DNA from 4 places in the Pseudorhodoplanes sinuspersici genome. Region 1 is predicted to be linked to each of the others. Evidence: predicted binding sites of a transcription regulator. Region 1 holds the regulator's gene; each other region holds the start of a gene.
The links. Region 1 encodes LexA, which represses DNA repair genes until DNA is damaged. Its sites were predicted from a motif close to TGTTCNNNNTGTGTTCNG; they were not measured.
Positions count from the first base shown of each region.

Region 2: the regulator LexA is predicted to act here: its motif matches at 1,234-1,251, upstream of CAK95_RS02850 (DNA recombination protein RmuC).
Region 3: the regulator LexA is predicted to act here: its motif matches at 1,839-1,856, upstream of CAK95_RS22235 (single-stranded DNA-binding protein).
Region 4: the regulator LexA is predicted to act here: its motif matches at 1,646-1,663, upstream of CAK95_RS19250 (ImuA family protein).

Region 1 covers NZ_CP021112.1:4,734,230-4,737,438, forward strand. The annotation lists gene CAK95_RS23060 (ComEC/Rec2 family competence protein) at 1-966, shown strand, start outside; gene lexA (transcriptional repressor LexA) at 949-1,665, opposite strand; gene CAK95_RS23070 (molybdopterin molybdotransferase MoeA) at 1,785-2,996, opposite strand; gene moaC (cyclic pyranopterin monophosphate synthase MoaC) at 3,002-3,209, opposite strand, start outside.
Region 2 covers NZ_CP021112.1:569,597-572,805, forward strand. The annotation lists gene fmt (methionyl-tRNA formyltransferase) at 1-596, opposite strand, end outside; gene def (peptide deformylase) at 596-1,111, opposite strand; gene CAK95_RS02850 (DNA recombination protein RmuC) at 1,283-2,503, shown strand; gene CAK95_RS02855 (AmpG family muropeptide MFS transporter) at 2,742-3,209, shown strand, end outside.
Region 3 covers NZ_CP021112.1:4,559,884-4,563,092, reverse strand. The annotation lists gene gyrA (DNA gyrase subunit A) at 1-400, opposite strand, end outside; gene CAK95_RS22240 (MarC family protein) at 585-1,208, shown strand; gene CAK95_RS22235 (single-stranded DNA-binding protein) at 1,220-1,711, opposite strand; gene ligD (DNA ligase D) at 1,911-3,209, opposite strand, start outside.
Region 4 covers NZ_CP021112.1:3,966,656-3,969,864, forward strand. The annotation lists gene CAK95_RS19245 (Y-family DNA polymerase) at 1-908, opposite strand, end outside; gene CAK95_RS19250 (ImuA family protein) at 820-1,545, opposite strand; gene CAK95_RS19255 (hypothetical protein) at 1,933-3,072, shown strand.

The DNA of each region.
Region 1 (3,209 bases):
TTATGGGGAGGCCGGGAGATCGTCGCACTCATTCTCGCATCGCTGGTCGCGGGGCTCGCGACCACCTTGTTCGCCGCTTATCACTTCCATCGCCTCGCACCCTATGGCGTTCTCGCCAATCTCTTGGCCATGCCGGCGGTCTCGATCTGGGTGATGCCCGTGGGTCTTCTGGCACTCGTCGCTTTGCCGTTCGGATTCGACCGGCCGTTCTGGTGGCTGATGGGCGAGGGGATTGAATGGATCATCGTGGCGGCAACCTGGGTCGCCAGCTTGCCTGGCGCTGTTGGCCGCATTCCCGCTTTTGGCATCGGCCCATTGCTGATCGGCACGGCAGGCCTCGTCGTTGTATGCCTCTTGCGTTCCCCGCTGCGCTGGACAGGTGCCGGCTTGGGCGCAGCTTGCATCGGCTTCATTCTAATCACGCCGCGTCCCGACATGTTCGTCTCCGCGGATGCGGGCATGGCAGCGGTGCGTGACGCGGGCGGCGTCTTGCGGATCATTGCGAGCCGACGGGACGAATTCGTGCTTGGCGAATGGCTCGCCGCCGATGGGGATTCACGATCTGCCAAGGATTCGTCGCTTGCGGAAAGCACACGCTGCGATGAAAACGGTTGCGTTGCCCGCCTGGCCGATGGGCGGCCCGTAGCATTGTCGCTTACGGCGGAAGCCGCAGCCGAAGATTGCGAAATCGCAGCCTTCGTCGTGACGAACAGAACGATTCCGCCGCATTGTGCCGCGCCGGCTATTGATCGCAACGTCGCACGGGCCAATGGCGCGAGCAGAGCACGATGGAACGGCTCTTCGTTCGCGATCGATTCAGCGCGACCGACAAACTATCAGCGCCCGTGGACGGCGAAGCCGGTGCAAACGGCAACGTCCGCGCAGCCGCAAGCACCACCGCGTGATGCGACGCCGCGTCTACAGGATCTGGATGTCGAAGATGCCGTGTCAGTACCGGCGGATTAGGCCGATCAGCTTGCCTTGGATGCGCACGCGTGTTGGCGGCAGGATGCGCACTTCGTAGGCCGTATTCGCCGGCTCGAGTGCGATCGACGCGCCTCTACGGCGGAAACGCTTCAGCGTGGCTTCCTCTTCGTCGATCAGTGCAACAACGATGTCGCCGGTATCGGCGCCGTCGGACTTGCGGATCAACGCAACGTCGCCGTCGAGGATGCCGGCTTCGATCATCGAATCGCCGCGGACTTCCAGCGCGAAATGTTCGCCCGATGCCGAGAGCATGTCCGGCGGAATATTGATGGTTTGAGTCTTGGTCTGGATCGCCTCGATCGGCGTACCGGCGGCGATCCGGCCCATCATCGGCACGGCCACGGGGCGATTGCCGCTGCTGCCATTGCCGTCGTCCTCCGAAGAGACGGTCCGGACACGGCCGAGATTGCCTTCGATGACGCTGGGCGTGAAGCCGCGGCGGGCGCCTGGTCCCTGGACGACGGAATCGGGCAGCTTGATCACCTCAATCGCCCGGGCGCGGTTGGGCAGGCGGCGAATGAAGCCGCGCTCCTCCAGAGCCGTGATCAGCCGGTGAATGCCGGACTTGGAGCGCAGGTCGAGCGCGTCCTTCATCTCGTCGAAGGAGGGTGGCACGCCGGCTTCTTTCAGCCGCTCGTTGATGAAGCGCAAAAGCTCGAACTGTTTCCGCGTCAACATCGATCGTCTCCCCCGGCAACCGGCACCTCAAGGGGTGCGAAACAAATCATGAACGGACACTATATGTTCGATATGTGTTCTGCAAGCCCTTAATTTGGAGTGAAGAAAGCGAAGGGATTTCAAAGGGGAAGTTTCAGGATCGTGCAGATCGAGCCAACCGCGCCCCGCGGTGCCAGCGGCTCGCGGAGGACGAGGCAATCGGCATGGGCCAGCACCCGGCCCATCGACGAATCCTGCAGCGGAAACGGCGTCGCCACCAGGGCTCCGCGGACCGACCGCGATATCCGGGCACGCAGATAATCGGCCCGCTCGTCATTCTCCGGCAGGTCGGAGCCCAGCAAAGCCTGCTCGGTCGGGTTCTCGACATCATGCCGCCCGGTCATCTTCCGCAGCAGCGGTCCCAGGAACAGGAAGGCGCAGACATAAGCCGACACGGGATTGCCCGGCAGGCCGAGCACCTGCATTTCGCCCAATTGTCCATGCATCAGCGGGCGGCCCGGTCGCATCGCAATCTTCCAGAACGACAGATCGATGTTTTCGGCCGAGAGCGCCTTCTGCACGAGATCGTAGTCGCCGACCGAGGCGCCGCCCATCGTCACCAGGACATCTACATTTGCATCGCGCGCGCGGCGGATGGCGGAGACTGTGTCTTCAAGACGATCCGCTACAATGCCGAGATCGATGACCTCAGCGCCCAGCCGCCGCGCAAAGGCCATGATCGAAAAGCCGTTCGAATAGATGATCTGGCCGGGCCCCGGCGTCTGCCCCGGCAACACGAGTTCATCGCCGGTCGCCAGCATGGCAACGCGCGGCTTGCGATGGACCGGCACCAGCGGATGGTTCATCGCCGCGGCGAGCGAAAGATCCCGGTCGGTCAGCACGCGGCTACGGACCAGCAGGATATCGTTGTCGAAAAAATCGAGCCCTGCTTTTCGGATATGACGCCCGGCTTGCGGCAATGTCGCGAAGATAATTTTGTCGCCCTCGCGGCGAGTATGTTCCTGCACGACGATGGTGTCGGCGCCGGCAGGCAATTCTCCGCCGGTGAAAATGCGCGCGGTCTGCCCAGCCTCGATCGCGCCGGTGAAGGGACGCCCGGCCGCAACCTCGCCAATCAGCGTCAGTTCGGTCGGCACCGTTGTGATATCTTCCGCGCGCACGGCGTAACCGTCCATCGCCGACACATCGACGGGCGGCTGTGTCCGCAGCGCGCGAAGATCCTCGGCCAGCACACGGCCATACGCTTCGTTCAATGCCACGTGCTCCGCCGGCAAAGGCCTAGCCTTCGCCAGCACGCGTTCGAGGGCGTCAGCAACCGGAAGCAATGACACAACACCTAATCCTTTGCGCGGAATAGACCGGACTTGCCGCCCGATTTCTCGATCAACCGAATGCCTTCGATGCGCATCTCGCGTTCGGCCGCCTTCACCATGTCATAGACGGTGAGACAGGCGACGGAAACAGCCGTCAGCGCTTCCATCTCGACGCCGGTCTGTCCCTGCACCTTGACGGTGGCGCGGACTGCGATGCCAGGCAATTGCGCA
Region 2 (3,209 bases), 1.8 Mb from region 1:
CCCGCGTCCGGTTGCGGCACGACTTGCAGCGTGCCGCGCTCCAGTGCGCCGAGCGCACGATGCATCAGATCGCTGCCGATACTGGCCAGACGATCGTGCAGAGCGCCGGCGGTCATGTCGGCATCGATCGGCATGCGCTCCATCATCGCCATGCCGCCGGTGTCGAGGCCCTCGTCCATCTTCATGACGGTGACGCCGCTCTCCGCATCGCCTGCCATCACCGCGCGGTTGATCGGCGCAGCACCACGCCAGCGCGGCAACAGAGACGCATGCAGATTGAAACAGCCGAGCGGCACCGCCTCGAGAATCGCCGCCGGCAGGATCAGCCCATAGGCGACGACCACCGCAGCATCGGCATCGAAGGCGCGGAACTGCGCCTGCGCCTCTTGCGTCCGCAATGTCTTCGGCGTCAGCACCGGCAGGCCGAAGCGCTTGGCCTCGCGCGCCACCGGCGTATCCTGCAGCTCCATGCCGCGGCCGGCCGGCTTTGGCTCGCGCGTATAGACGGCAACCACCTCATGCCCGGCGCCGACGATCTCCACCAGCGTCGGCACCGCAAAGTCCGGCGTGCCCATGAAGATCAGGCGGAGCGGCATTACTCCGCCGCCTGTTTCGCGATCTTGGTGTATTTCTTGATGACGCGGTCGCGCTTCAGCTTCGAGATATGGTCGATGAACAACACGCCGTTCAGATGGTCGATCTCATGCTGCAGGCAGGTCGCCAGCATGCCGTCGGCGTCGACTTCGTGCAGCTTCCCGTCGAGATCGAGATAGCGGACCTTGATCTTCGCCGGCCGCTCGACCTCCTCGTAATATTCCGGGATCGAGAGGCAGCCTTCCTCGTGCACGTTCATCTCCTCCGACGACCACAGGATCTCCGGATTGATGAAGACGGCCGGCCTCTTCTCTTCTTCCTTGCCGGCAAGGTCCATGGTGACGAGGCGCAGCGGCTCGGCGATCTGGATCGCGGCGAGGCCGATGCCGGGTGCCTCATACATGGTCTCGAACATGTCGTCGGCGAGTTTGCGGATAGCCGCATCCACCTTCTCGACCGGCTTGGAGACCAGACGCAGGCGCTTGTCAGGAATAACGATGATGTCGCGGAGTGCCATGCGCGCGATGTAAGGATTGCGCGGCGCGCGGTCAATTTGGTTTTGCGGCTCTTCCCTCTCTCCCAGAGGTTCCTTCCCGCTCCCCGTAGAGGGCGGGGAAAGGGAAGAAATCCCTGGACAAATGTTCTCTTTTTGTTCTATGGCGCTTCCGAATCGTGCTAAAAGGGCCGGATGGACACCTTCGCCCTGATCCGGGACCGCCTGACCGGCGTCGATCCCCTGCTGGTTGTCGCCATCGTCGCGGCGGCCTTCGCGCTCGTTCTGGCGGCCGTCATCGGCGTCGCGGTGGTGCTGATGGCGCGGCGGCGACGCCGCCTGTTGCAGGCCGCAGAAGCGGAGCGAATCGAAACCGAACAGAACGAAGCGCGGATGCAGAGCGAAGCCCGCATGGCCGAGCTTCGCCGCATGCAGGCGGAAACCTCGGGTCTCGTCCGGGCCATGGGCGACATGCTGGCCAACCGGCAGTCGCAATTCGAGAAATCTTTCTCCGAGCGGCTGGACGCCGTGACCCATCGTGTCGGCCAGTCGGTGCAGCACTCCACACAGCAGACCACCGACAATCTCGCGCGGCTGAACGAACGGCTCGCGGTGATCGATTCGGCGCAGCAAAATATCACGGCCCTCGCCTCGCAGGTCACCTCGCTGCAAAGCGTGCTGTCGAACAAGCAGCAGCGCGGCGCCTTCGGCCAGGGCCGCATGGAGATGATCATCGAGGATGGGCTGCCGAAGGGCACCTACGAATTCCAGTTCACGCTGTCGAACAGCACCCGCCCGGACTGCGTCATCCACTTTCCCGACCAGCGCCCGCTGATCATCGATGCCAAGTTTCCGCTTGAGGCGGTGACCGCGTTCCGTGACTCGAAGTCCGACGACGAACGCAACCTCGCCGGCAAGCTGCTGCGTCAGCATGTGTCGAAACACATTGCCGATATCGCCGGCAAATACCTGCTGCCCGGCGAAACGCAGGATCTGGCGCTGATGTTCGTGCCGTCGGAATCCGTCTATGCCGAGTTGCACGACCAGTTCGACGATTTGATCCAGCGGGCCTTCCGCTCCAAGGTGGTGATCGTGTCGCCCTCGCTGCTGATGCTGGCGATCCAGGTGATCCAGCAGATCCATCGCGACGCCAAGATGCGCGAAGCCGCCGACAAGATTCACGCCGAGGTCGGCAATCTGATGGACGACCTGCGCCGCCTGCGTGACCGCGTCAACAAGCTCGACAACCACTTCGGCCAGGCCAATGAGGATATCCGGCAGATCCTCATCTCCGCCGACAAGATGGAGAAGCGCGGCGCGCGCATCCGCGAAGTGGAATTCGATGGTGACGACGACGATGCCAGCGCCGTGGTGATCCCGGCGCCGATCGGCGCCCGCCGGATCGCGGGGGAATAGGTCGCCACAGAATTGCTGTCATGGCCGGGCTTAAGCCGTCGAGGACGGCGTCGTTGACGCCTATGCCCGCGCATCCACGTCTTTCTTCTCTTCAATATGAATCAAAAGACGTGGATCCAACATCCCTCGGCTTGGCCGAGGGGACGGCCGTAATAAGGCGCAAGTTGTTTAAATCCGGCTTGCGATGACAAGCGCGAGCATGACGGCTAGCATCCACTGTGGCGAATCTGAGTTCCGCATGACGACTCTTGAATCCTCCGCGAAAACCACCTGGTCCGACGCACTTGCGGTTTATCTGAAGCCGCGGGTGTTGATCGTCATCCTGCTCGGCTTTTCGTCGGGGCTTCCGCTCGCCTTGTCCGGCACCACGCTGGCGATCTGGATGACCGAGAGCGGGGTGAACCTGCGCACCATCGGTCTCTATGCGCTGGTCGGCCTGCCCTACACCATCAAGTTTCTCTGGGCGCCGCTGGTCGATGCGCTCGATGTGCCGATCCTGTCGAAGGCGCTCGGGCGGCGGCGCGGCTGGCTGGTCTTCTCGCAATTGCTGCTGGCCGCCGCGATCCTGTTCCTGGCCTTTCAGAATCCGAGTGCCGCGTTGTGGCCGGTCGCGCTGGGCGCGGTGCTGGTGGCCATTGCATCGGCGACGCAGGATATCGTCATCGATGCCTTCCGCGTCGAAAGCCTTGAGACCAGCGAGCAGGCG
Region 3 (3,209 bases), 170 kb from region 1:
ATTCTGTATAACGCATCGCCGCGGGTGGATCGCCGTCGACCGAGCCGAAATTGCCCTGCCCGTCGATCAGCATCAGGCGCATGGAGAAATCCTGCGCCATACGCACCAGCGAGTCATAGATCGCCTGGTCGCCGTGCGGGTGATATTTACCCATCACGTCACCGACGATACGCGCCGATTTCACGTATTTCTTGTCGGGCGTATGCCCCTGCTCGTTCATCGAATAGAGGATGCGCCGATGCACGGGCTTGAGGCCGTCACGCGCGTCCGGCAGCGCACGCGAGACGATCACGCTCATGGCGTAATCGAGATACGAGCGCTTCATTTCCTCCGTGATCGACACGGGGCGAATATCCGGCGGCAGGGAGCCTCCGGACGCGGGATTTTCAGGTTCAGACAAGGAATTTTTCCAGCAGAATTCGGCTGGCGCTCCCATAGCCGATTCACGTCGCCAAAGCCAACACTTTTATGACGGAAACCTCGTAAATTTCTCTTATATTTCAAATTGTTAGGCGACCCTTTTTAGTCACCTACGAACCTGCCCCAGCATTGCCTTTTTTCACGCTTCGGGCGAGGCTCGTTGCATGCCGTTCGACTTCTTCATCTCGGCCCTCGTCACTCTGCTGGTTGTGGTCGATCCGCTCGGGCTCGTGCCGATCTTCGTCTCGTTGACGAAGGGGCTGCCGGCCAAGGCGCGCCGTCAGGTCGCGCTGCGCGCCAGCCTGATTGCCTTTGCCATCCTGTGCGGGGCAACGCTGATTGGCAGTTGGCTCCTGAACAAGCTGGGCATCGGCCTGCCGGCGTTCCGCATCGCCGGCGGCCTGCTGCTGTTCTCGATCGCCTCAGAAATGGTGTTCGGCGTGCGCATCGTGCGGAAATCGCATGAGGCGGAAGCGGCGATCGACGATCAGGTGCGCAATATCGCCGCCTTCCCGCTGGCGATCCCGCTGATGGCCGGCCCCGGCGCGATCACCGCCGCCATTCTCCTGGCTGGACGCGCCGGCCAGGACATCGTCCGCCTGGGCAGTCTGATTGCGGTCATCGCCATCGTGCTGATTTCGTGCCTGCTCGCCTTCATGATCGGCGCGCGACTGGCGAAACTGCTCGGCGTCACCGGCAACATCGTGCTGGAGCGCCTGCTCGGCGTCATCCTCGCCGCGCTCGCCGTGCAATTCGTGATCGACGGCGTGCGCGCGGCGTGGGCTTAACGCGGCCCGGGCTAGAACGGAATTTCGTCGTCCATGTCGCCGCGACCGCCGCCGCCAGCCATCGCCGGCCGGCGCGAGGCGGTCGGTCCGGGCGAGCCGAAATCGTCAGCCCCAGAATAATCGGACACGCGGTCACCACCGCCGCCACCGCTGCGGCCATCCAGCATGGTCAGCGTCGAGTTGAAGCCCTGCAGCACCACTTCGGTCGAGTATTTCTCGACGCCGTCCTTGTCGGTCCATTTGCGGGTCTGCAGCGCACCCTCGATGTAAACCTTGGCGCCCTTCTTCAGATATTGCTCGGCGACCTTGCACAGGCCCTCATTGAAGATCACCACGCGATGCCACTCGGTCTTTTCCTTGCGCTCGCCGGTCGCCTTGTCGCGCCAGGTGTCGGACGTCGCGATCGAGAGGTTGGCAATCGGCCGCCCGTCCTGCGTCCGGCGGATTTCGGGGTCCTTCCCGAGATTTCCTACCAGGATCACTTTGTTCACCGAACCCGCCATAACACTCTCCCGTTCAAACCGGCGCAATCCCGCACCCTAGTGCGTCGCGTCCGCCGCCGCTTGCCGCAGCAAGCCTTTTCCACAAGTGGTCGCGCACAAGGCCGGTTCAACACCATACCGTCAACAAAGTTCTCTTTTTGTTCTAGCAGCAAAAATACCGCTGCGCAACTCAAAGGCCTCCGGCATCGCGCGCTCGGCCCTACATCCTCGGCAGCGGCTGCCTGAGCTTGAAGTAGCCCGGCCAGGGATCGCTGCGGCCCAAAAACTTTGCCGCCTCGCCCACCGCCACCGGATGCGCATTGTCGAGCCGGGCCAGCTTCTGCCACGACACCGGCATCGCGACATAGGCACCTGGCCGCGCCCGCGTCGAGAACGGGCAGATCGCCGTCGCGCCGCGCTGGTTGCGCAGATAATCGACGAAGATCTTTCCCTTGCGCTTGGCCTTCGACATGTTGGCGACGAAACGGTCGGGATGCTCCTCCGCCATCACCCGCGCCAGCGCTTCGGCGAATTCGCGATGCTCGTCCCAGCTATGGCCGGGCTTGAGCGGTGCGACCACATGCACGCCCTTCCCGCCCGTCACCATCGGGAAGGATTCAAGACCGAGATCCTTCAGCCGGGCGCGCATCTCCTTCGCCGCTTCCCTGACATGTATGAAGTCGAGCCCCTCGTCGGGATCGAAATCGAAGATCAGCCGGTCCGGCTTCTCGACATCGTCGACATGGCAGCACCACAGATGCAGTTCCAGCACGCCCACCTGCACCGCGGCGATGAGCCCGCGCTCGTCCTCGATATAGAGATATTTGTCGGTGCCCGATTTCTCGCGAATGCTGATCGACTTGAACTCGCCGGGAAAGCCATCCGAGGCATGCTTCTGATAGAAGCACGATCCGCCGCTGCCACTCGGACAGCGCACGAGGCTGATCGGCCGGTCAACAATATGCGGCAGCATCGCATCGGCAATCGACAGATAATGATCGATCAACTCGCGCTTGGTGACGTCCTGGGCCGCGAACAGCACCTTATCGGGATGGGTGACGCGGACGCCTTCGATTTGCTCTGCACCGTCGCTGGCGGACGAACGGACAGGCTTGCGCGGGGCCGCCGCCTTCCGCCGCGCGCTGCTCGCTTTCGGCGCAGACTTGCTTGCCGCCTTCTTTGCGGATGTCGCAGCAGCCTTGGCCACCTTGCGTGTCGGCATCGGCGTCTCCTTCACGATCTCTTTTGCGGGCTTGTCGCTGCGCAATCCCTTGAACGACGCCTGCCGGACGAGGCCATCGCGCGTCCAGCCGCGAAAGGCGATTTCGGCGACGAGCTGCGGTTCGATGAACTTCGCGCGCCGCGCGATGTCCGGCGGCACATCCTTCACCGGCGGCGTCTTGCGCGCCAGCGCCTTGAACTGCTTCGACAGGCTTTCGAGTCCTGCCCCCGAATAGCCGCTGCCGACGCGCCCGGCATACCGATAATGATCGCCCTCGCGCACCGCCAGCAGCAAGGA
Region 4 (3,209 bases), 770 kb from region 1:
GAGACATCGCCATCGACGCGATAGAGCGAGAGCCGCAACGCTCTTGCGCCGACACCATCGCGGACCAGGGGATGGACGAGATCCTTCATCAAACGCGTCGCAACGGCAATCACCGCGTCTTGTGTCCAGATTGGTTCGAGCAGATAGCGTGTGCTGTGATAGAGGGGAGGAGAAACAATAAGGCGGAGCGGCTCCGCTGCATGACCAAGCGCCTGATCAAGGCGCGTCAGCAGTTCCGTCTCGAAGCGTGCGGCGAAAGGCGCGCGCGGCTTGTCAATCAGCGCGCCGACGCGCTTGAAACCGAGCCGCCGCAGCGTCGTGCGTGTATCGGGTGAGAGCCTGAGTGCCTCGATGGGCAAGGACGCGAGTGCTGCCGCTTCTTGTCCACCAGGCATCACGACAGCATGCAAGGGATGATAACGCGACAAAGCCCAGGCCGCGCCGGGCGTGTCCGCGATCGCCAGCCGCGCCTGCAATCCGAAACAGCTCAGCCGGTGAGACAGATCGGCGAGCAGTTTTTCTTCTCCGTCAAATAAATGCGCAGCGCCGGTAATATCGAGAAAGAAACCATCTGCGCCGTTGTCCTCGCTCCATGGCGACACGGATGGTGTGTAACGCGTGGCCCACAAGGTCAGCCGTCGCAAGGCTGCATCGTCAGCCGCGGGATCATGAACAGCGACTTGCAGGCCTTCCGCTTTGGCGCGCGCATCGGCCAGTGGATCGCCAACCGCAAGTCCGTATTTTTCAGCGGCCATATTCAAGGCGGCGATGCGAGGGCCACCGGAGGCGTCGGCTGAGAGAACGAACGGCCGGGCAGGATCAAACGGCTCGCCGGAAGGATCGCGCGTCTGCGTCGTGAAAAAGCGCAGGATCGGCCATCGCGGCAGCCAGACTGAAACGATACGCATGATCGAACTCCACCAACCATTCGCCCGGACGTCCGTTCCGACAGCGTTCGAGCTTAACCCTCCATTGCCAGCGCGTGATCAGGCCGAAGCGGTCGCGCGCGGCTGCGGCTGCGCCGATACGCCAGCGCGTCATCGCAACGCTCGTTCCCACAATTTCTGACGGCCGAAGCACCAGCAAAGGACGCCCGGAATTTTCAGCGGCGAGATGCAGTCTTTGACTCGCGCGAAACCCCAGGAATTCGATTACGCCGGCGACGGCAGCGGGCGAGGCGGAGCGCAAGGCCTCTTCCAGCGCCCACTGCGTCTCCCTGTCGTCCTTGGTTGCGACAAGGAGCACGCGTGCCGGATCGAGCCCCAGTCGCTGGAGACCATGTCCGTACGGGCGGCCATAGGCGGCAACATCGTTTGGTCCTGTGACGATGAGCACAGGTCCGCGTGCGCGATCGGCCTGTGCGATGCGACCGAGGAGGGTGGTCGTAAAACCGAAGGCCGCCGGCATATCGGCTGCAACGATCGGTGCGATTTCGTGCAGCGCGCCGAAGGGCAGGCCCCTTTGCGGCAGATGCTCATCGAGAGCGGCAAGGCCGAAGGGAAGCGTGGTTGCTTCGACCGAAGTCCCGTTTGCCCTCGCCAGCATCCGGCGAAGGTCCCGAACGGTCTCTTCACGGGTTTGATAAGGGGTTTTGGCATCCAACAACGGCATGATGGTAAGGGGTTCTGCATCTCGTTTGGGATGCTAGAACAAAACAAGAACAATGCAAACAGGTTTCTGCTGTCGAAGGAATTTAGAGGAAACTTCGTCCAAACCGTCAGGTCGGGCTGACCTGGCTTTTCGCCCATCTTAACTGCAGCAGCCATCGGGCATAGTTTTCACATCACCCGGCAAAAACTGCCGACTGGCAGAACGCTGCTTTTCTTCTCTCGTTAAAGAGACGTCTCTCTTCGTTGAAAAGACAACGGTTTTCTCCTTGTCCCACGATGGCACACCCCTTGCTCATATTTTCGTAACGACCAGGAGGGGCTCGTGTCGACAGCCATTGGAACCAATCTGACATCGTTATTCAGCTCGGCGGGCCGAGGGTACACTATCCCGGCAGCGCCAAGTCTTGCCCAAATCCTCACCGACGAGGATAAAAAGAAAACCTCGTCATCGCCTTCGACCATCATCAGCCTGTCGGACGAGGCGAAGGCCTATCTGGCGCAAACATCGCAGCCGGCGAACAGCGATGCGATGCCGCTTGAGACGCTCGCCACGAATGCCCGCAACTGGTTCGATCAGCAATACGAGAAACTCGGAATCTCATCCGCCATCCTGGATGGCGCGGTCGCTGTCGATTTCTCCAGTCAAAGCCGCGCAACCCTGTCGGCGATCGTCTCCAACGCGCAAAAGCTGTTCTCGAAAGACGAGGTTAAGGCCGCTCAATCGGCCTTGCAGGGCCGTTTCGACGATGCCATGGCCCATCATGTTGTGATCGCGCGACATAGCGGCGACTATGCCAGTCTCTATGACGCTGCTCTTGCCTATATGGATGAAGCCGGTGCCGACGAGCGTAATACCGCCTCGTGGCAGGCTCAGCGCAAGGCGCTTGTTGATGGTGCCGCAGCGGCACGCAAGACTTTCGGCAAAGCGCCGAACACGGGCAACAGCGACGACCCGGTTCAGGTGTTGCTCGCCAAGACAAGCGAGATGAATTCTCCGTCTTCAGGTGCAAGCAGCGGCAGCATCGCCGCGCGCGCCCGCGCGTTGCTGGACGACCAGATCAACGCAGCGGCGGACAAGGGCAGCGAACTGGTTTTCAATGCCCGCCGGACATTCGGCCAGCAGGTCGACTTTTCGAAATTCGACAACCGGATGCTCGCGACTGTCTCCCTCAATCAGGATGCAACATTTTCCATTGATGAGGCCCGCGCGGCCAAGGCCGAACTGAATCAGCGCAACCGTCTGAGCCTTTTGAACGCCATCAATTCAGGGAATAGCAGCGATCCGAGCGCGGGCAGCCTGGCGATGATCAAGCAATATGCGGCGATGAGTGCGGAAGAAAAATCGGTCCTCGGCGTGACCGAGCAGGTGATGAACCGCCTAGTCCGGGGCTATAACAGCCTTCTCTCCGTGCAGAGCAGCTTCAGCAACAGCGGGACTACGGGGATCAGCGCGTACTTGTAGTGCCATTGCTACATGGTCGGATGAGCCGTGATTCCAGTGCTGCTTCGCGCTTGTCGGGCAGTCGATCAGCCCAGGCAAGCGGGTGACACAGACATCGCGCATTTGGACTTGTGCCCCGATACCCGTATAGAGCGGTG